Linked DNA regions of Streptomyces venezuelae. The protein of the gene in region 1 binds, or shares a complex with, the protein of each later gene. Links are inferred from orthologs where the notes say so. Each region holds a gene or a part of one and is shown on either strand. Other genes may lie near its edges.

What was found.
Region 2: the proteins of mfd (region 1) and uvrA are in contact, whole or in part, in a crystal structure (PDB 4DFC), measured with the Escherichia coli proteins. The link is inferred for Streptomyces venezuelae from one-to-one orthologs.

The regions. Positions count from the first base shown.
Region 1 is NZ_CP029192.1:5,303,603-5,314,589, forward strand. What follows is about bases 3,959-8,001. They hold mfd (transcription-repair coupling factor), read left to right. Parts: upstream 3,959-4,270; coding sequence 4,271-7,801; downstream 7,802-8,001. Other genes in these bases: DEJ48_RS23260 (SigE family RNA polymerase sigma factor), read right to left, coding at 3,959-3,997; DEJ48_RS23270 (nuclear transport factor 2 family protein), read right to left, coding at 7,814-8,001. In the rest of the region: DEJ48_RS23245 (ABC transporter permease), read left to right, coding at 1-1,415; DEJ48_RS23250 (DUF2079 domain-containing protein), read right to left, coding at 1,506-2,963; DEJ48_RS23255 (hypothetical protein), read right to left, coding at 3,069-3,488; more of DEJ48_RS23260, read right to left, coding at 3,485-3,958; more of DEJ48_RS23270, read right to left, coding at 8,002-8,236; DEJ48_RS23275 (hypothetical protein), read right to left, coding at 8,324-8,728; DEJ48_RS23280 (HNH endonuclease family protein), read left to right, coding at 8,897-9,628; DEJ48_RS23285 (N-acetyltransferase), read left to right, coding at 9,682-10,431; DEJ48_RS23290 (hypothetical protein), read right to left, coding at 10,447-10,987. UniProt on the Escherichia coli protein: Couples transcription and DNA repair by recognizing RNA polymerase (RNAP) stalled at DNA lesions. Mediates ATP-dependent release of RNAP and its truncated transcript from the DNA, and recruitment of nucleotide excision repair machinery to the damaged site.
Region 2 is NZ_CP029192.1:6,756,034-6,766,733, forward strand. What follows is about bases 2,538-6,293. They hold uvrA (excinuclease ABC subunit UvrA), read left to right. Parts: upstream 2,538-2,934; coding sequence 2,935-6,093; downstream 6,094-6,293. Other genes in these bases: DEJ48_RS29720 (maleylpyruvate isomerase family mycothiol-dependent enzyme), read right to left, coding at 2,538-2,703; DEJ48_RS29730 (crotonase/enoyl-CoA hydratase family protein), read left to right, coding at 6,270-6,293. In the rest of the region: DEJ48_RS29705 (MFS transporter), read right to left, coding at 1-769; aroQ (type II 3-dehydroquinate dehydratase), read left to right, coding at 869-1,336; DEJ48_RS29715 (MBL fold metallo-hydrolase), read right to left, coding at 1,353-2,009; more of DEJ48_RS29720, read right to left, coding at 2,020-2,537; more of DEJ48_RS29730, read left to right, coding at 6,294-7,034; DEJ48_RS29735 (carbohydrate kinase family protein), read right to left, coding at 7,067-8,023; DEJ48_RS29740 (Rieske (2Fe-2S) protein), read left to right, coding at 8,201-8,626; DEJ48_RS29745 (hypothetical protein), read right to left, coding at 8,654-9,613; DEJ48_RS29750 (papain-like cysteine protease family protein), read left to right, coding at 9,837-10,538; DEJ48_RS29755 (hypothetical protein), read left to right, coding at 10,544-10,700. UniProt on the Escherichia coli protein: The UvrABC repair system catalyzes the recognition and processing of DNA lesions. UvrA is an ATPase and a DNA-binding protein. A damage recognition complex composed of 2 UvrA and 2 UvrB subunits scans DNA for abnormalities.

The DNA.
Region 1 (10,987 bases):
GCAAGGTCTCGCCGATGGCCGCACTGCGCGACGCGGGCACCCCGGCCGACGGCAGGGCGAGCGCGCTGCGCGCCGTCATCGGACTCGTCCTCACCGGCGCCGGCGGCTACGCCCTGTGGGCCGCCTCGCAGGCCGACAAGGCCAAGGACGGCTCGCTCCTCCTCGGCGGCGGCGTCGTCCTCTCCCTCATCGGCTTCGTCGTCATCGGCCCCGTGCTCGCCTCCGGCGTGGTCCGCGTCATCAGCGCGGTCCTGCTGCGGATGTTCGGCCCGGTCGGCCGGATGGCCGAGCGCAACGCGCTGCGCAACCCGCGCCGCACCGGCGCCACCGGCGCGGCCCTGATGATCGGCCTCGCGCTGGTCGCCTGCCTCTCCGTCGTCGGCTCCTCGATGGTCGCCTCGGCCACCGACGAGCTCGACAAGTCGGTCGGCGCGGACTTCATCGTCCAGCCCACCCAGCCCGGCATGAACATCACGGACAAGGCCGCCGATGCCCTCGGCAAGGCCGACCACATCGCCCACATCACCCGCTACAAGCAGATCAACGCGGACATGACCACGCCTTCGGGCAAGACCGTGGACGGCGTCGGCCTGAGCGCCGCCGACCCCTCCTACGCCACGGACCTGCGGCGCGAGACCACCGCGGGCAAGCTCTCCGACGCCTACGGCAAGAACGCCATGTCGGTCGGTGACGACTTCGCCGAGAAGCACGGCCTGAAGGTCGGCGACGAGCTGAAGATCGCCTTCGAGCACGGCAGGACGGCGAAGCTGAGGCTCGCGGCGATCACCAATGACGACACCTCCGTCGACCGGGGCTCGATGTACCTCAACATCACGACGATGGAGAAGTACGTCCCCGCGGACCGCATCCCGCAGAACGACATGATGTTCGCCTCGGCCACCAAGGGCCAGGAAGAGGCCGCGTACGCCTCCCTGAAGAAGTCCCTGGACGCCTACCCGCAGTACAAGGTGATGGACCAGACCGACTTCAAGCAGACCCTGAAGGACCAGGTCGGCCAGCTCCTGAACATGGTCTACGGCCTGCTCGGGCTCGCGATCATCGTCGCGATCCTCGGCGTCGTGAACACCCTGGCCCTCTCGGTGGTGGAGCGCACCCGCGAGATCGGCCTCATGCGGGCCATCGGCCTCTCGCGCCGCCAGCTGCGCCGCATGATCCGCATGGAGTCCGTGGTCATCGCCCTCTTCGGCGCCCTGCTCGGCCTCGGCCTCGGCATGGGCTGGGGAGCGACGGCCCAGAAGCTCCTGGCGCTGGAGGGCCTGAAGGTCCTCGAGATCCCGTGGCCGACGATCATCGCGGTCTTCATCGGGTCGGCGTTCGTGGGCCTCTTCGCGGCACTGGTCCCGGCGTTCCGGGCCGGCCGGATGAACGTCCTGAACGCCATCGCCACCGAATAGCCACTCCGACGGGGGAATCGGGGGAACGGGGGAGCCGGCCCCGGCGGGCGCGTGTGATGCGCGCCCGCCGGGGCCGGCCGCCGTCCGCCGCTACTCCCGGCGCAGCAGCACGTACCCGTACGCGGTGTCCTCGGCCACGTAACGGGTGCCCGGATGCAGCCCGTTGGCGTACGCGACCGGGTCCTTCGTCCAGCCGGACCGCACGTCGAGAGCGACGTACCGCGGCACGACGGGGTCGGCCGCGCCGGTCCAGAAGACGCGGGTGCGCGAGGTCAGCCGGGTGATCGGCCCGATGTTCGCCTCGACGGTGGCGCCGTCCGGTATCCGGTCCAGCATCTTCTCGATGGCGACGACCTGCTCGCTCTTCCGGTACGTCGCCCCTTCGGTGAGGCCCGCGAGCGGCAGGGACGTGGTGAGGGCGAGCGCGGCCGCGGCGACGCACGCGGGAAGGAGGTCCGCGTACCGGCGCAGCCACGGCTTCGGGCTGCGGCGCGCGGTGTCGACGGCGTCGACGAGGGCGAGCAGGACGACCGGCATCAGGACGGCGCTGTAGTGCCAGTCCGTGCCCCAGTAGTGGTCGTCGGCCGAGACGAACCGCCAGCCGAGCGTCGGCAGCGCGACCAGGAGCAGCGGAGAGCGCAGGGCCAGGAGCCCGGAGGTCGGGATCAGCAGCCAGGCGAGGGTGCGCAGCTTCGTACCGAACCCGTCGAAGGCCCCGGCGGTGGGGCCCGCCTCCCCGACCTTGTCCCAGTAGTCGTACCCGCCGACCGAGTTGAAGGCCGGAATGACCAGCGTGAGCGTGACGGCGGTGGCGACCGCGCCGAACGCGGCGACGCCGAGGGCGTGGCGCAGCGCCTTCGGGTCCGTACGCCGGCACCGGATCGCCACGACCACGGCGAGCGCCGCGAGGGTCGCCCCCAGGTCCTCCTTGACGAGGACCAGCGGCAGCGCCCAGAGCAGCGAGGCCCGCCACCGCTGCCGCAGCAGCGCTTCGAGGGAGAAGGCGATCAGCGGCACCGCGAAGCAGATCTCGTGGAAGTCGAAGTCGACGGCGCGCTGGATGCCCCACGACAGCCCGTACGCGACCCCGATCGCGAGCCCCGACGCGCGCCCCAGGATCCGGGTCGCCGCCCGGGTGACGGGCACGACGGAGACGGCGATCAGCAGCGCCTGCGCGACGAGCAGCGTCACGGGCGAGGGGAAGAGCCGGTAGGCGGGGGCGAGGAGGGCGGTGACGGGGCTGAAATGGTCACCGAGGATGTTGGCGCCGGGCCCCTTGAGGTCGGCCACGGGTACGCGGAGGTGCGCGTAGGCGCGCACGGCCTGCTCGAAGATCCCGAGGTCCCAGGAGGAGCTTTCGAGCCGCCGGTACCGGCACACGGACACGACGGCGTACGCGACGAAGAGCCCGGCGGCGAGCAGATGCGGGGCGCGGTCCCAGAGCCGTCTCTTCCCGTCGACGACGGGAACGGAGACACTCCGGTCCCGCCCGGGTATGAGCTCGTCGGCACGCTCCTGGGCGGGGAGATCGGTCTTGGCTGCGGGCATGGGGTGGCTTTCTGGTGGGAGAGCGGAAAAATCTAGCCCCTCCGGCGCGTGAGGAGCGGGGTCCGGGGCGGAGCCCCGTGCATCGGTGGCGCGCACGACAGGAAATCAGCCCCCCGACGGAGTCGCGGTCGCCGTCGCCGTGGGCGGAGTCGGCCATGTCGGCGTCGCGGTCGGCGGCAGCGAGGTCGAGGGCGTCAGGGAAGACGGCACCCCGGACGACGGCGACCGGTCGGCGAGGGACGACTCCGGGAAGGAGGCCGACTTCGTCGGGCTGGGCGGCACAGCCGGCCCCACCGGCTCCCCGCCCCGCCCCAGCTGCACCGCGGCGAGCGCGCCCCCGCCGGAGACCAGGCAGACGGCGAGCGCCGCCCCCGCCGCGTACGTCCGCCGCCGACGGCGTGCCCCGCGCGCGGCGACCTGGTGCGCAGGGACCGGCGAGGCGGCCAGGCCGCCCGACGCGGCGGCCCGCTTCAGCGCGGCGGCGAGGCTGTCGCCGCCGTCCGCCGGGGGAGTGGGCTCGGTCACGGTGCTCCTCCGAGGTCGAGGTCCGAGGCGGTCGTGTCGTCGAGATGCGGTGCGAGAGCCGCCCTGGCCCGGGACAGGTGGGACTTCACGGTCCCGGCCGCGATCCCGGTCTCCGCGGCGACCTGCTGCACGGACAGGTCGCACACGTAGTGCAGAACGGCCACCCGCCGCTGCCGCTCGGACAGCTGCCGCAGCGCGGCGACCAGCGCGACGGTCCCCGGGTCCGGGGCGGGCGCGGTGCCCGCCCGTTCCCCGTGGTGGCGCCGCCAGGCCTCCGCGGCCCGCCCGCGCCGCCGCCACCGGCTCACGGCGAGCCGCCGGGCGACGGTCCTGACCCACGCCTCGGGACCGGCGTCCCGCTCCAGCCGCGAGCGGCGCGCCCACGCGCGGACGAAGGCCTCCTGGACCACGTCCTGCGCCTCGTGGAGGTCCCCCGTCATCAGATAGACCTGTCCGACCAGTGCTCTCACGGAGTGCGCGTAGAACGCCTCGAACTCCTCGTCGGTCAAGTGGTCTCCTGGTGCGTGCGGTGTTCTCGATGGCAGTACGCCCGGGAGGCGCGGCCGGTTTACACCCGAGGGGAAAATATTTTCGGACGGAGGTTTCCGGACAGTGTGCGGGAGGGCACCCGGTCTCCCGCCCCCCGGCCCGGCCCGACCGGGCCGCGCCGATCAGCGCGGAGTCGTACGCTGGAGACCCCCGGCCCGTACGACGTGCCGGGCGGTTCGCGTTGCCCACTCACTCCGGCTACCTGGACTGCTGGACTGGACGGAAAGCCTTCAATGAGCCTGCACGGTCTGCTCGACGCTGTCGTCAAGGACTCGGCACTGGCCGAAGCGGCCAAGGCCGCGACCGACGGCCACCGCATGCACGTCGACCTGGTCGGACCGCCCGCGGCCCGGCCCTTCGCGGTGGCGGCGCTGGCCCGCGAGTCCGGCCGCACCGTCCTGGCCGTGACGGCCACCGGCCGGGAGGCCGAGGACCTGGCCGCCGCGCTGCGGACGATCCTGCCGCCGGACGGCGTCGCGGAGTACCCGTCGTGGGAGACGCTGCCGCACGAGCGCCTCTCCCCGCGCTCCGACACCGTCGGCCGCCGCCTCGCCGTGCTGCGCCGTCTCGCGCACCCCAGCCCGGACGACCCGGAGACAGGACCGGTCTCGGTGGTCGTCGCGCCGGTCCGCTCCGTCCTGCAGCCGCAGGTCAAGGGCCTCGGCGACCTGGAGCCCGTGGCGCTGCGCAGCGGGCAGACGACGGACCTGAACGAGACGGTGGAGGCCCTCGCGGCGGCCGCGTACTCGCGCGTGGAGCTGGTCGAGAAGCGCGGCGAGTTCGCCGTACGAGGCGGCATCCTCGACGTCTTCCCGCCCACCGAGGAGCATCCGCTGCGCGTGGAGTTCTGGGGCGACGACGTCGAGGAGATCCGGTACTTCAAGGTCGCCGACCAGCGCTCCCTCGAAGTCGCCGAGCACGGTCTGTGGGCGCCGCCCTGCCGTGAGCTGCTGCTCACCGACGAGGTGCGGGAGAAGGCGGCCGTCCTCGCCGAGGAGCACCCCGAGCTCGGCGAACTGCTCGGGAAGATCGCCGAGGGCATCGCGGTGGAGGGCATGGAGTCCCTCGCGCCGGTCCTCGTCGACGACATGGAGCTGCTCGTCGACGTCCTGCCGAAGGGCTCGATGGCCGTGGTCTGCGACCCGGAGCGGGTGCGGACGCGCGCGGCGGACCTGGTGGCGACCTCGCAGGAGTTCCTCCAGGCGAGCTGGGCGGCGACGGCGGGCGGCGGCGAGGCCCCGATCGACGTGGGCGCGGCGTCCCTGTGGGGCATCGCGGACGTCCGGGACCACGCACGCGAGCTCGACATGATGTGGTGGTCGGTGAGCCCGTTCGCCGCCGACGAGGAGTTGGACGATGACACGCTGAAGCTGGGCATGCACGCCCCGGAGACGTACCGGGGCGACACCGCGAAGGCCCTCGCGGACACGAAGGGCTGGCTCGCGGACGGCTGGCGCGTCGTCTACGTCACCGAGGGCCACGGCCCCGCGACCCGCACCGTCGAGGTGCTCGGCGGCGAGGGCATCGCGGCCCGCCTCGACGGCGACCTCGGGGAGCTCACGCCGTCGCTGGTGCACGTGTCGTGCGGCTCGATCGACTACGGCTTCGTGGACCCGGCCCTCAGGCTCGCGGTCCTCACCGAGACCGACCTCTCCGGGCAGAAGGCGGCCGGCAAGGACGGCCAGCGCATGCCGGCCCGCCGCCGCAAGACGATCGACCCGCTGACGCTGGAGTCCGGCGACTACATCGTCCACGAGCAGCACGGCGTGGGCCGCTACATCGAGATGGTGCAGCGCACCGTCCAGGGCGCGACCCGCGAGTACCTCGTCGTGGAGTACGCGCCCGCCAAGCGCGGCCAGCCCGGCGACCGGCTCTACATCCCCACCGACCAGCTGGAGCAGATCACCAAGTACGTGGGCGGCGAGGCCCCGACGCTCCACCGCCTCGGCGGCGCCGACTGGACGAAGACGAAGGCGCGGGCGAAGAAGGCGGTCAAGGAGATCGCCGCCGACCTCATCAAGCTGTACTCGGCGCGCATGGCGGCGCCCGGCCACTCCTTCGCGCCCGACACGCCCTGGCAGCGCGAGCTGGAGGACGCCTTCCCTTACGCGGAGACGCCCGACCAGCTGACCACGATCGCCGAGGTCAAGGAGGACATGGAGAAGACGGTCCCGATGGACCGCCTGATCTGCGGCGACGTCGGTTACGGCAAGACGGAGATCGCGGTCCGCGCGGCGTTCAAGGCGGTCCAGGACGGCAAGCAGGTGGCGGTCCTTGTCCCCACGACCCTCCTCGTCCAGCAGCACTTCGGCACGTTCTCCGAGCGCTACTCGCAGTTCCCGGTCAGCGTGAAGGCGCTGAGCCGCTTCCAGACGGAGACGGAGTCGAAGGCGACCCTGGAGGGCCTGCGCGAGGGCTCGGTCGACATCGTCATCGGCACGCACCGCCTGTTCTCCTCCGAGACCAAGTTCAAGGACCTGGGCCTGGTCATCGTCGACGAGGAGCAGCGCTTCGGCGTCGAGCACAAGGAGCAGCTGAAGAAGCTCCGCGCGAACGTCGACGTCCTGACGATGTCGGCCACCCCCATTCCCCGTACGCTCGAAATGGCCGTCACCGGCATCCGCGAGATGTCGACGATCACGACGCCGCCCGAGGAGCGCCACCCGGTCCTGACCTTCGTCGGCCCGTACGAGGAGAAGCAGATCGGCGCGGCCGTGCGCCGCGAGCTGCTCCGCGAGGGCCAGGTCTTCTACATCCACAACCGCGTCGAGTCGATCGACCGCGCGGCGGCGAGGCTCCGGGACATCGTCCCCGAGGCGCGGATCGCGACGGCCCACGGCCAGATGTCGGAACAGGCCCTTGAGCAGGTCGTCGTCGACTTCTGGGAGAAGAAGTTCGACGTGCTCGTCTCGACGACGATCGTCGAGTCGGGCATCGACATCTCCAACGCCAACACGCTGATCGTGGAGCGCGGCGACAACTTCGGCCTGTCCCAGCTCCACCAGTTGCGCGGCCGAGTGGGCCGAGGCCGCGAACGGGGTTACGCGTACTTCCTCTACCCCCCGGAGAAGCCGTTGACGGAGACGGCCCACGAACGCCTCGCCACGATCGCCCAGCACACGGAGATGGGCGCGGGCATGTACGTGGCGATGAAGGACCTGGAGATCCGCGGCGCGGGCAACCTCCTGGGCGGCGAGCAGTCGGGTCACATCGCGGGCGTCGGCTTCGACCTGTACGTCCGCATGGTCGGCGAGGCGGTCGCCGACTACCGCGCGTCCCTGGAGGGCGGTGTGGAGGAGGAGCCGCCCCTGGAGGTCAAGATCGAGCTCCCGGTCGACGCGCACGTCCCCCACGACTACGCCCCCGGCGAGCGCCTGCGCCTGCAGGCCTACCGTGCCATCGCCTCCGCGAACACGGAGGAGGACATCAAGGCGGTACGCGAGGAACTCACCGACCGCTACGGCAAGTTGCCGGAGCCGGTGGAGAACCTCCTCCTGGTGGCAGGCCTGCGCATGCTGGCCCGCGCCTGCGAGGTCGGCGAGATCGTCCTCCAGGGCAACAACATCCGCTTCGCCCCGGTGGACCTCCGCGAATCCCAGGAACTCCGCCTCAAGCGCCTCTACCCCGGAACGGTCATCAAGCCGACCGCGCACCAGATCCTGGTCCCGCGCCCCAAGACGGCGAAGGTGGGCGGCAAGCCGTTGGTCGGGCGTGAACTGCTCGGCTGGGTCGGGGAGTTCCTCACGTCGATCCTGGGGTCCTAGAGGCCTGGGGTCCTAGGCCGTCGTGCAGGCCGCCGCGATGGAGAGGCTGTTCTCGTACAGGTGGTGCCGGGTGATCCGGCCGTCCTCCACCGTGAGGCGCAGGGCGAAGGGGCCGGCGAAGGACTTGCCGGTGGCGCGCACGGTGCCCGAGAGGTGGCCGAACAGGACGGCATCCGTTCCGTCGACGAGGAAGGTGTCGAGGGAGGCGCGGGCGTCCTCGGGGACGGTGTGCGCGGCCAGTTCCTCGGACTGGGCCGCGCACTCGGCGCCCGTGGAGCGCGGGCGGATCCACGGGACGGCGGGGTTCTCGGCGAGCAGCCAGTCCACGTCGTCGGCGAACAGCTCCTCCATCCGCCCCCTGTCCACGGCGAGCCGGGCCTGCAGGAACTCCTGGACGACGGCGCGGGTGCGGTCGGCGGTGTCGGCGGCGCTCATGGGGGCTCTCCTCGGTTCGGCTCTCGGCTGATGTGACCGATCCTGCCGGGGGAGAGAGGGGACGGTCGATTACCGCTGAGGTAATCGTCAGCGGTCAAAGAGCTGGTCGTCCTTGTCGCGGCACAGGGCGTGGGCGGCGCCCATGATGCGGGACGTCTGCACCTTGGTCGTGCCGAGCCGGCGCGTCGACTCCTTGAACTGCTCGCCGAGGGCCGCGCCCCGGATCGTGCACAGGGCGTCCCCTTCGGCGACGAGCGCGTCGTCGTCGATGTGGTCGAGGTCCGGGTAGTTCTTCCGCAGGGTCTTGAGGAAGAACTCGGCCGCAGGCCCTTTCAGTCCGCGTCCCTGGGGAGCGGCGGGAGTCGGGTGCGCGCTGGGTGACGAAGTGCGCGGTGTGTCGGACGCGTTGGTGTCGGACCCGCCGCACCCCGTGGTACCGAGGACGAGGACGGTGAGCAGCGGCAGGGCGAGCCGCGGCAGACGCTTGTGCATGAATCTCCTGATAGGGAAGGAACAGGAGATATTCTCATGATCGTCCGTATGGTCCGAGGGTCCGCCCAGGGGAGGGGAGAGCGCAGTGAGGTACCAAGTCGTGGGTCCGCACCGGTTTCCGGTGAAGTCGCGGAGCGGTGCCGCGCCCGGCGCGACGGTGGTCGTCCGGTGAACCGGCGTACCCGTACCGCTTCGGCGCTGCTCGCCCTCCTCGCCGTGCCCGCGCTCCTCACCGGCTGCGAGACCGGCACCAAGGACAAGGCGGACGGCGGCGCCGCCGGACCCGACGCGAAGGCCGGGTCGGCGCTCGCCGCCGTCGACACGCTCACCGTCAAGGGGCGGGCCCCCAAGACCGGTTACGAGCGGAGCCGGTTCGGCACCGCGTGGGCCGACACCGACTCCAACCGCTGCCCGACCCGGGACGACATCCTGAAGCGGGACCTCAAGGATGTGACGTACGCGGGCGGCGACTGCCGGGTGACGTCCGGCAAGCTCGCGCCCGACCCGTACACCGGCAAGGACGTGACGTTCCGGCGCGGGCGCAGCCAGGTCGACATCGACCACCTCGTGGCGCTCTCCGACGCCTGGCAGAAGGGCGCGTTCCAGTGGCAGCCCGCCAAGCGCATAGCGTTCGCCAACGACCCGCTGAACCTCCTGGCCGTCGACGCGGGCCCCAACCGCGGCAAGGGCGACGGCGACACGGCGACGTGGCTGCCCCCGAACAAGGGCTACCGCTGCACGTACGTGGCCGGACAGGTCGCGGTGAAGAAGAAGTACGGGGTGTGGGTGACCGGCGCGGAACGCGCCGCGATGAAGAAGGTCCTCACGACGTGCCCGGACGAAAAACTTCCGTCGGGCACAGCTCCGACGGAGGCCCCACCCCGCTTCCACGCCCGCTGACCGGGGAGAAAACCGCTACCGCCCGCCGAGCGGACCCCGTACCGTCCCGACCCATGAACCTCAAGATCACGACGCTCGCCGAGCGCCCCGAGCTCACGGACCCGCTGTGGAACATGGCGGAGGACTGGCCGGAGTTCATCCTCCACGACCCGGTGGGCTGGTCGCTGATCGGACGGATCGTCAAGGACCTTCCGGAGTACGTCCTGGTCGCCACCGACGAGGACGACGGCGGCAAGGTCGTCGCCCGGGCCTTCAGCGTGCCGTTCGCGCTCCGCGCCCGCGGCACCGGTGAACTGCCCGACGGCGGCTGGGACCAGGTCCTGCTGTGGGCCTTCTCCGACCTGCGCCACGGCAAGCGGGCCGACACCGTGAGCGCCATCGAGATAACCGTCGACGAGACGGCCCGGGGCAAGGGCCTCTCCGCGAGGATGCTCGACGCCATGCGGGAGAACGCCCGTGCCCACGGCTTCGCCGAGGTCGTCGCGCCCGTGCGGCCCAACGCCAAGCACCTCGAACCGGCGGCCCGGATCGACGAGTACGCGTACCGCACCCGCGAGGACGGTCTGCCGCACGACCCGTGGCTGCGGGTCCACGTGCGGGCGGGCGGCGTCGTGGAGAAGGTCGCGCACGCGTCCATGACCGTGTCGGGGTCGACCGCGCAGTGGCGGGAGTGGACCGGGCTGCCGTTCGACACGGAGGGTCCGGTCGAGGTGCCGGGGGCGCTGGTGCCCGTGCACTGTGAACCGGAGCGCGGGTACGGCGTGTACGTCGAGCCGAACGTGTGGGTGCGGCACACGCTCTGAGGCCCGACGGGCCCGTCACGCGCCCAGCTTGTCCAGGTCGATGACCTTGCCCGCGGGCGGCGTCGTCTTGACCGGCTTGTCGTACTCGCTGAACGTGATGTGCTCGGGCTCGGCCTTCTTCGCCTCCCCCTTCTTCGGCTCCGCGTCGATGATCTTCAGCAGGTACGGCTTGCCCTCGGCGGCGACGTAGATCGTGTACTTCTCCTCGGCGTCGTGCGCGTCGATCCTGATCGCGGGGATGCCGTCGAGCTCCGTCGTCGCGCCCCTGCGGGCGTTCGAGTTGATCCCGCCCTCGAACTCCTTGAGCAGGTCGTCCAGGTCGCACATGCCGGCGATGTCCTTCGCGTCGGGGCCCGACGCCTTCGTCTTCGACCAGCGGTCGGCGAGCATCTCGACCGCGGCCGCCGTCTGGTCCTCGGGCTCGCCCTTGCTCTGCGAGCGCAGGAACTTCTCGTCGTACTTCATGTAGACCGTGCCGTTGCCCGGGACGATCAGGTCGAACGAGCCCTCGTCGGCCATCGACATGGTGCCCGCGCACTTGCCCGACGTGTCGAGG
Region 2 (10,700 bases), 1.5 Mb from region 1 along the record:
ACCAGGTCGTCACGGCGTAGAACACCGCGTATCCCACCGCGAGCGCGCCCGCCGTCAGGAGGACGAGGCGCCAGTGGCCGCGCACCACTTCGGCGAGCGGCACGCGCGCGTGCTCGCGCAGGCCGAGGAAGTCCGGGCTCTCGGCGAGCGAGCTGCGCAGCGCGAGGCCCACGGCCACGAGCAGCCCCGCGACCCAGAACGGCACCCGCCACCCCCAGGCCGCGAACTGGGCCTCGGTGAGCGTGGCGGACAGGGCCAGCATGATGCCGTTGGCGAGCAGGAACCCGACCGAGGGTCCGACCTGCGGGAAGCTCGCCCACAGCCCGCGCCGCTCGGCGGGCGCGTGCTCCGCGGTCAGCAGCACGGCACCGCCCCACTCGCCGCCGAGCCCGAGCCCCTGCAGAAAGCGCAGGACGAGAAGGAGCACGGGTGCGGCGATCCCGATCGACTCGTACGTGGGGACGCAGCCGACGGCGACCGTGGCGACGCCGGTGAGGAGCAGCGACGCGACGAGGACGGGCCGCCGTCCGTGCCGGTCCCCGATGTGCCCGAAGAGGACGGACCCCAACGGGCGCGCGACGAACCCCACTCCGAAGGTCGCGAAGGCGGCGAGGGTTCCGGCGAGCGGCGAGAAGGTCGGGAAGAACAGCGGCCCCAGGACCAGCGCCGCCGCCGTCCCGTAGATGAAGAAGTCGTAAAACTCGATGGCGGTCCCGGCGAGCGAGGCGGCCGCGAGACGCGGCAGTGAGGGTGGTGCGGTTCGGTGCATGCCGCGTCAACTACCCATAGTCACCAGTGGTAACGCTTGGCGATCGCGCCTGTCTCGTGCGGTCCCCCGCGCGCGTGGGGCGCGTGATAGACCTCCTTTATGACGCGCAGCCTCGCCACCGCCCCGATCATGATTTTGAACGGCCCGAACCTGAACCTCCTCGGCCGTCGCCAGCCCGAGATCTACGGCACGGACACCCTCGCCGACGTCGAGGCCCTGTGCGCCAAGGCCGCCGCGGCGCACGGTGGGACCGTGGACCTGCGGCAGAGCAACCACGAGGGCGAGTTGGTCGACTGGATCCACGAGGCGCGCGAGCACCACGTCGGCATCGTCATCAACCCCGCGGCCTACTCCCACACGTCCGTCGCGATCCTGGACGCCCTCAACACCTGTGACGGCATGCCCGTGTTGGAGGTGCACATCTCCAACATCCACCAGCGCGAGGCGTTCCGGCACCACAGCTACGTGTCGCTGCGCGCCGACGGCGTCATCGCGGGGTGCGGTGTGCAGGGGTACGCGTTCGCGGTGGAGCGGGTGGCGGCGCTGGTCGCCGCCGGCCAGGCGTGACGCGTACCCCTTCGGGTCACCAGCCCCGCGCGCGCCATTCGGCGAGGTGCGGCCGCTCGGCGCCGAGCGTCGTGTCGCCGCCGTGGCCTGGGTAGACCCACGTCTCGTCCGGCAGCGTCCCGAAGATCTTCGTCTCCACGTCATCGATGAGGCTGGCGAAGGCGTTCGGGTCCTTCCACGTGTTGCCGACGCCGCCCGGGAAGAGGCAGTCGCCGGTGAACACGTGCGGGTGGCCGTGCGGGTCGTCGTAGACCAGCGCGATCGAGCCCGGGGTGTGGCCCACCAGGTGCCGCGCGGTCAGCGTGACGCGGCCGACCGTGATCGTGTCGCCGTCGTCGACCAGGACGTCCGTCGGGACGGGGATGCCGGTGGCGTCCTCGCGGCCCGCGTAGGTCCGCGCCCGGGTGGCCCCGACGACGGCGGACAGGGCCTGCCAGTGGTCGCCGTGCTGATGCGTGGTGACGACGGACGCGATGCCGTCGTCACCGATCAGCGTCAGCAGTGTCTCGGCGTCGTTCGCCGCGTCGATCAGCAGCTGCTCGCCGGTGGCCCGGCAGCGCAACAGGTAGGCGTTGTTGTCCATCGGCCCGACCGCGACCTTCGAAATCATCAGGTCCGGCAGCTCGTGCACATCCGCGGGCCCGCCGACCTTCACCGCTCCGCTGTACGTCATGTGCGCCAGCCTATAGCGGGGGCAGAGCGGGCAGGAGGCCCCCTTCGGCCGTGAGCGCGGTGCCGTCGCGGCGGCCGGCCAGCCAGCCGACCACGTCGGGCGCGGACCCGGAGACGGTGACCTCGGGAGTGCCCTGCCTGCCGGTGTCCCACGCGTGCGTGCCGTCCGTGATCCGGGTGGGCGGGACGTCGGGGTTCCCCGAGAAACGTGCCGTCAGGAACGCGATCTCACGCTGCACGAACTCCGTCGGCAGATCTTCGAGCTCGTACCCGATGCCGAGGTCGACGTGGTGCAGCTCGACCTCGACCCAGCGCCGGAAGGGCACCCGCGCCGCCGAGTCCGTGACGCCGTTGCGCAGCTCCACGGTGCGGGACCAGTCGGCGGGCCGCTCGCCCTCCGCCAGGAAGCGGGCCCCGCTCTCGCGCACGTCCGCCAGCTGCGCGTCCAGCGGCCGCGGGGCGTCCCGCTCGATGTCCGCGTCCCGGGCCTGCGCACTCTCGTACATCGGCCGCCCGGCGAGGACGTTCACCAGGGCGTCCGCGTTCCGGGCGATGTGGGCGAGGACGTGTCCGCGGCTCCAGCCGGGGAGCCGTGACGGCTCGGCAGTCGAATCGTTGTTCAGTTTCGCCGCTGCGCTGAGCAGCCGGTCGGTCGCGTCACGTACAGACGCCAGGTCGCGCACATGATCAATCATGCGGTCGACGATAGCTGCGCCACACGTTCGGGTGAAGGGCTCTCAGGACGGCCGCAAATCGAATACGCGTGCTATATGGTCGAGGGCGGCATCGGGCATTCTTGAAGGTCCGGGTTTGTTGTGCATGTGGAACCAGGGAAGCGGCCCGGCGTTGTCAGTGGCTCGCCCTAGTCTGTGAACGACGGGGGTTCTGCCCCCTGTCTCTTCTCTCAAGAAAGGTGCGGACCCGGCGTGGCCGACCGTCTCATCGTCCGTGGCGCGCGCGAGCACAATCTCAAGAACGTCTCGCTCGACCTCCCGCGCGACTCACTCATCGTTTTCACCGGACTCTCCGGGTCGGGCAAGTCCTCGCTCGCGTTCGACACGATCTTCGCCGAGGGCCAGCGGCGGTACGTGGAGTCCCTCTCCTCGTACGCCCGGCAGTTCCTCGGCCAGATGGACAAGCCGGACGTCGACTTCATCGAGGGCCTCTCGCCCGCGGTATCCATCGACCAGAAGTCGACGTCGCGCAACCCGCGCTCCACGGTCGGCACGATCACCGAGGTGTACGACTACCTGCGCCTGCTCTTCGCGCGCATCGGCAAGCCGCACTGTCCCGAGTGCGGCCGCCCGATCTCGCGGCAGTCGCCGCAGGCCATCGTCGACAAGGTCCTGGAGCTGCCCGAGGGCAGCCGCTTCCAGGTCCTCTCGCCGCTGGTGCGCGAGCGCAAGGGCGAGTTCGTCGACCTCTTCGCCGACCTCCAGACGAAGGGGTACTCCCGCGCGCGGGTCGACGGACAGACGATCCAGCTCTCCGAGCCGCCCACGCTCAAGAAGCAGGAGAAGCACACCATCGAGGTCGTCGTCGACCGCCTCACGGTGAAGGACTCCGCCAAGCGCCGCCTGACCGACTCCGTGGAGACGGCCCTCGGCCTCTCCGGCGGCATGGTCGTGCTCGACTTCGTCGACCTCCCCGAGGACGACCCCGAGCGCGAGCGGATGTACTCGGAGCACCTCTACTGCCCGTACGACGACCTGTCCTTCGAAGAGCTGGAGCCCCGCTCCTTCTCCTTCAACTCGCCCTTCGGCGCCTGCCCGGACTGCACCGGCATCGGCACGCGCATGGAGGTCGACCCCGAGCTGATCGTCCCGGACGAGGACAAGTCCCTCGACGAGGGCGCCATCCACCCCTGGTCGCACGGCCACACCAAGGAGTACTTCGGCCGGCTCGTCGGAGCCCTCGCCGACGCCCTCGGCTTCTCCACCGACATGCCCTGGGCCGGACTCCCGCAGCGCGCCAAGAAGGCCCTCCTCAACGGCCACAAGACGCAGATCGAGGTCCGCTACCGCAACCGGTACGGCCGCGAGCGGGTCTACACCACCGCCTTCGAAGGCGCCGTCCCCTTCGTCAAGCGCCGCCACAGCGAGGCCGAGAGCGACGCGAGCCGCGAGCGCTTCGAGGGGTACATGCGCGAGGTGCCCTGCCCCACCTGTGAGGGCACCCGCCTCAAGCCGATCGTCCTGGCCGTCACGGTCATGGGGAAGTCCATCGCCGAGGTCTCCGCGATGTCCATCAGCGACTGCGCGGACTTCCTCGCCGAGCTGCGGCTGGGCGCCCGCGACAAGAAGATCGCCGAGCGGGTCCTCAAGGAGGTCAACGAGCGCCTGCGGTTCCTGGTCGACGTCGGCCTGGACTACCTCTCGCTCAACCGTGCCGCGGGCACCCTCTCCGGAGGCGAGGCCCAGCGCATCCGCCTGGCCACGCAGATCGGCTCCGGCCTGGTCGGCGTCCTGTACGTCCTGGACGAGCCGTCGATCGGCCTGCACCAGCGCGACAACCACCGCCTGATCGAGACCCTCGTCCGCCTGCGCGACATGGGCAACACCCTCATCGTCGTCGAGCACGACGAGGACACGATCAAGGTCGCCGACTGGGTCGTCGACATCGGCCCCGGCGCGGGCGAGCACGGCGGCAAGGTCGTGCACAGCGGCTCCATGAAGGAGCTGCTCGGCAACGACAAGTCGATCACCGGGCAGTACCTGTCGGGCAAGAAGGCCATCCCGGTGCCCGACGTGCGCCGCCCGGCCGACCCGTCCCGGCAGCTCACGGTGCACGGCGCCCGCGAGAACAACCTCCAGGACATCGACGTCTCCTTCCCGCTCGGCGTCCTCACCGCGGTCACGGGTGTCTCGGGCTCCGGCAAGTCGACGCTCGTGAACGACATCCTCTACACCCACCTGGCCCGCGAGCTGAACGGCGCCCGGTCCGTCCCCGGCCGCCACACGCGTGTGGACGGCGACGACCAGGTCGACAAGGTCGTGCACGTCGACCAGTCGCCCATCGGCCGCACCCCGCGGTCGAACCCGGCGACGTACACGGGAGTCTTCGACCACGTCCGCAGGCTCTTCGCGGAGACCACGGAGGCGAAGGTCCGGGGCTATCTGCCCGGCCGCTTCTCCTTCAACGTCAAGGGCGGCCGCTGCGAGAACTGCTCCGGCGACGGCACGATCAAGATCGAGATGAACTTCCTCCCGGATGTGTACGTGCCGTGCGAGGTCTGCCACGGCGCGCGCTACAACCGCGAGACGCTGGACGTGCACTACAAGGGCAAGTCCATCGCCGAGGTCCTCGACATGCCGATCGAAGAAGCGCTCGGCTTCTTCGAGGCCGTCCCCGCCATCGCCCGTCACCTGAAGACGCTCCACGACGTCGGCCTCGGGTACGTGCGCCTCGGGCAGTCGGCGCCCACGCTCTCCGGAGGCGAGGCCCAGCGCGTGAAGCTGGCGTCCGAACTCCAGAAGCGGTCCACGGGCCGGACCGTGTACGTGCTGGACGAGCCGACCACCGGTCTGCACTTCGAGGACATCAGCAAGCTGATCACGGTCCTCTCCGGCCTGGTCGACAAGGGCAACACGGTCATCGTCATCGAGCACAACCTCGACGTGATCAAGACGGCCGACTGGGTCGTCGACATGGGCCCCGAGGGCGGCAACGGCGGTGGTCTCGTCGTCGCCGAAGGCACGCCCGAGGAGGTCGCGGGGGTCCCGGCCAGCCACACCGGCAAGTTCCTGCGGGACATCATCGCGGCGGACCGGATCAGCGACGCGGTGCCCTCGCGGGGGCGCGGGGCGGCGAAGAAGGCTCCCGCGAAGAAGTCCGCCGCCAAGAAGGCCACCGCCAAGAAGGTGGTGGCGGCGAGCGCCACGGCCACGAAGAAGACGGCCACGGCCAGGACGGGTGCCGGGTCGGGTTCCGGTGCGGCCACGAAGAAGGCGGCCGCCGCAAAGTCGGCCGCCTCCGCCAAGCAGACCGTGGCCAAGAAGACGGTCGCCAAGAAGACCGCCGCTACGAAGACTGCCTCCACGAAGAAGGCCGTCGCGAAGAAGGCCACGCGGGCCCGCAAGGCCTGATCGGCGTCGGGCCACGGCCGACAGCGCTCCGCCCACCGCGGGCGGCGCCTCGCCGACGCCCCATCCGTACGACGCGCCCCGCCCCTCACCAAGGGCGGGGCGCGTCGTCGTACGCGGGGGGAGTGGCGGCCCGAACACTCCTTGTCCGGCAGCCCGTTCCATGGTCGGCTTGCCCCATGCCCGTACGCAGCGAACGCGCAGGCCACGTCACCACCATCGTGCTGTCCCGCCCCGCCGCGCGGAACGCTGTCGACGGGCCCACCGCCCGCGCGCTCGCCGACGCCTTCCGCGCCTTCGACGCCGACCCGCAGGCCTCCGTCGCCGTGCTGTGGGGCGAGGGCGGCACCTTCTGCGCGGGCGCGGACCTCAAGGCCATCGGCACCCCCGACGGCAACACGGTCACCGAGGACGGGGACGGCCCCATGGGCCCCACCCGGATGCGCCTGACGAAACCGGTGATCGCGGCGATCTCCGGCCACGCCGTCGCGGGCGGCCTCGAACTCGCCCTCTGGTGCGACCTGCGCGTCGCCGAAGAGGACGCCGTCCTCGGGGTGTTCTGCCGTCGCTGGGGCGTCCCGCTCATCGACGGCGGGACGGTGCGACTGCCCCGGCTGATCGGCGAGGGGCGCGCCCTCGACCTGATCCTGACCGGCCGCCCGGTGGGCGCCGCGGAGGCGCTCGGCATGGGCCTGGTCAACCGGACCGTGCCCACGGGAACCTCACGTGCCGCCGCCGAGCGCCTCGCCGCCGAGATCGCCGCGTTCCCGCAGACCTGCATGCGGCGTGACCGGCTCTCCCTGCTCGAACAGAGCGGTCTGCCCGAGGAGGAGGCGATGGCGGGCGAGCTGGCCCACGGCCTGCACTCCCTGGCCGACGCGGCACAAGGAGCGGCACGGTTCGCGGCGGGGGCGGGCCGGCACGGGTCGTTCAACGGGCGCTGACGGACACGGCTGCGCGGCCGACCGGGGTCCGCTCAGCCCAGTTCCGCCGCGTAAGGCGGCTCCGCGCCCGCCCGGGAGCACGTGAGTGCCGCCGCGCGCGCCGCGAACCGCAGCACGTCGGTCCAGCCCTCCGCGCCGAGACCGGCCAGCGCCCCGTCCGACAGCGCGTCCCGGGCGTGAAGGCCGTGCAGCAGCGCCGCGTTGACGGTGTCGCCCGCGCCGATCGTGTCGACGACGTCGACCTTCTCGCCGGGCACGCGCAGCTCCGTACCGTCCCGGGTGTACAGCGCCAGACCGTCCCCGCCGTGCGTGACCACCACGGCCGCGGGCCCGGCGGCCAGCCACTCGTGCGGAGTGCCGCCGAGCCACTCGGCGTCCTCCCGCGACAGCTTGAGCAGCGTCACCGACGGCAGCCAGCTCTTGAAGCGCGTGCGGTAGGCGTCCGCGTCGGGGATCAGACCGGCGCGGACGTTCGGGTCGAGTGCCGTGAAGACACCGCTCGCCGCCGCCCGCCGCATCAGCCCCTCGTACGCGCTCGCGCCCGGTTCAAGGACGAGCGAGCAGGTGCCGAACGACATCGCCCGCACCCCGTCGGGAAGGGAGCCGTGGTCGGGCGCTTCGAAGAGGCGGTCGGCCGTGCCCTCGACGTAGAAGGAGTACCCCGCCGAGCCGTCCGCGCCGATCGAGGCGACGGCGAGCGTCGTCGGCTCGGGACCGCGCTGCACGGACGTCACGTCGACGTCGGCCGCACGCAGCCCGTCCAGCAGCGCCTCGCCGAACGCGTCCCGGGAGACGCGTGAGCAGAAGGCCACGGGGGAGCCGAGCCGGCCGAGCGCCACGGCGGTGTTGTACGGGCCGCCGCCGAGGCGCGGCGCGAGCGCGGGCAGCCCCGCGCCTCCGTCCTCGCCGGCCCGCCGCGCACTGTCCGGCTCCCCGCCCGCGTCCTGCGGTACGAGGTCGATCAGGGCCTCTCCTGCGACGACAATCACGGGTCATTCCTCTCGGGCACCGTCCGGGTGGGCTCGCCGCGCCCAGGCTAGGCCGTCCGCGGGGCCGCGTGCGGAACCGGGCAGGACTCGGGCACGGTCGTGCCCGACCCGGTCGGAACCCGGTGCACCGGTATGGTCTGATCCGTCACCGATGCCCTCCTGACCTGTGGAGACACCATGTCCGGCACCCCCCACGCCCGCCGTACCGTGCTGCGGGCCGCCGCTCTCGCCCCGGCCGTCGGACTCGGGCTCACCGCCTGCTCGTCCGGCGACGGGTCGAACCGGTCGGCGCCGACCGCGCCGGTGGACCTCGGGAAGGCCGACGACGTGAAGGTGGGCGCGTCGAAGCTGTACAAGGACAGCAATGTCGTGGTCAGCCGGATCTCCGACGACGAGTACAAGGCGTACAGCACGATCTGCACCCACGCGCGCTGCCCCATCCAGAACCTGGAGGGGCACAAGCTGGTCTGCCAGTGTCACGGCAGCGAGTTCGACGCCACCAACGGCAAGGTGCTGCACGAGCCGGCCAACGAGCCGCTTCCCGAGGTGCCGGTGAAGGTGGCCAACGGCAAGATCATCGCGGGTCCGGTGAAGAAGGCGTAGGACCCCGTCGCGGCCGTGGGCCCGGGTTCACTCCCAGTCCCACGCGATTCCCAGGATCCCCGCCCGCACCTGCGGCTCGACCACGTGCACCGACCGGTGGTTGCCGCTCAGCGTCAGCTCCTGGCGGCCGCCGCGCGGGGCCGCGGCGGAGTGCTGGGTGAAGCGGTGGCAGCGTACGGGCAGCGCCGTCTCGTCGTACCGGATCTGCAGTGCGTACTGCCCGCCCGCGTAGGTGAAGCCGCGCATGTACTCAGTGGCGGCCCCGGCCGTGCCGTCCTCGAAGCCGTAGCCGAACAGATGCGTGTCGCCCGCGCGCAGCCGGGCGTCGAAGAGCAGCTCGGCGACCAGCACCCCCGTGCCCTTGTGCCAGCGCACCCTGCCCGTACGGCAGTTCTCCAGGGCGAGCACCCGGACGCGGTCGGGGGCGCACCCGGGATCGCCGTGGTGGATGGCCACGTAGCGGTCGACGCCGTCCCGGTGGGCGCGCACGATGTGCTGTGAATCGCGGCCGAGCATCTCGCGTTCCGCCCCGATCCGTACGCGTTCGTGGTGGCCGATCGTATGCAGTCCACCGTCGACCGGCGAGCCGAGGTCGGTCAGGAGGGAGCGCAGCACGTCGGACGCCTCCACCAGGGAGCGGTACGAGCGGGCGGCGGGCCTGGCCCGGTCGGCGCGCTCGGCCGGCCGCACGAGCAGCCTGATCAGTGACTCCTCCGGGAGCTGGAGGATCTCCTCCAGGGCGCGTACGGCGCGCAGGGACTCGGGGCGCTGCGGCCGGCGGGCGCCCTGCTGCCAGTAACTGAGGCTCGTCACCCCTACGTTGACGCCGTGCCGGACCAGATGGTGGCGTATGCGCTGCAGGGGCAGGCGCCGCGTGGCGATAGCGGTGCGCAGGGCGAGGTGGAAGGGACCGGTGCGCAGGGCGGCCTCCAGGTCCGCGGGCGCCTCGGGTCCGGGTTCCGCCGCGCGTGGTGTGCCGTGCCGCAAAACGGGCTCCTCTTGTGAACGTTCACATCTGCCGTTCCGGCGTTCGCGCCGGTGGGGGCGGGCTGCCAGGTGGACGCACGGCCCGCGTTCACATCCGTACGCCGCCGTTCACGGCCCAAGTAATTCCGCATTGAAGCGTGTTGACCTGCACCCGACAACACTTGATGCTCAATCGAAGCGTCCGGACGCGCTCCTCCAACCCCACCCGCACGGGAGGAACGCGATGCGCTCACCACACAGCAGGAGCGGCGGCGCCGGCAGACAGAGATGTCTTTCCGCGCTCGCCGTCGTCACGGCGGCCCTGTTCGCCGCGCCGGTGGCCACGGCCACGGCAGCCCCGCTCGACACCGCCCCCGCCACGTCGGCCGCGCCCGAGGCCCGCACGGCGAGCGGCACCACCACGGACTCCAGCACAGGCAAGAACGCCGCCGGTCCGTCCGTTCTCGCCGCCAAGCGGCTGAACATCACCATGCAGGCCCAGCAGAAGACCAACTGGTGCTGGGCCGCGGGCGGCAACACCATCGCGACCTACATGGGCCGCAACTACAGCCAGAACCAGTTCTGCAACGCCGCCTTCGGGCGGAACCAGAACACCGAGTGCCCCAACAACCAGGCCACCCTCGGCAACGTGCAGAACGGCCTGCGCTGGGCGGGCATCAACTCCGGCTCGTACGTCACCGGATGGCTGCGCTATCCGACCGTGAAGGCCGAGATCGACGCGGGCCGCCCGGTGGAGACCCGCATCCAGTGGTCCAACGGCGGCGGTCACATGCACGTCCTGTACGGCTACGACGACGCGAGCAGCTGGGTCTACTGGGGCGACCCCTGGCCCTCCAACGACCGCTACAACTGGGCCTCGCACGCCTGGTACGTCGACAACAACACCTTCTCCTGGACCCACTCGCTCTACCGGATCGGGGCGTGACAGCGATGACCCGTCACCTTTCCCACCCCCTGTCCGGCCGGCTGGTGAGAGCCGCGCTCGCGGGCACCGCCGCCACGCTGCTCCTCGGTCTGGCCGCCCCCGCGGCCTCCGCCGACACCCGCCCCGCCGCGCCCTCCGCCGCGTCCCGGGACGCCGCGCACC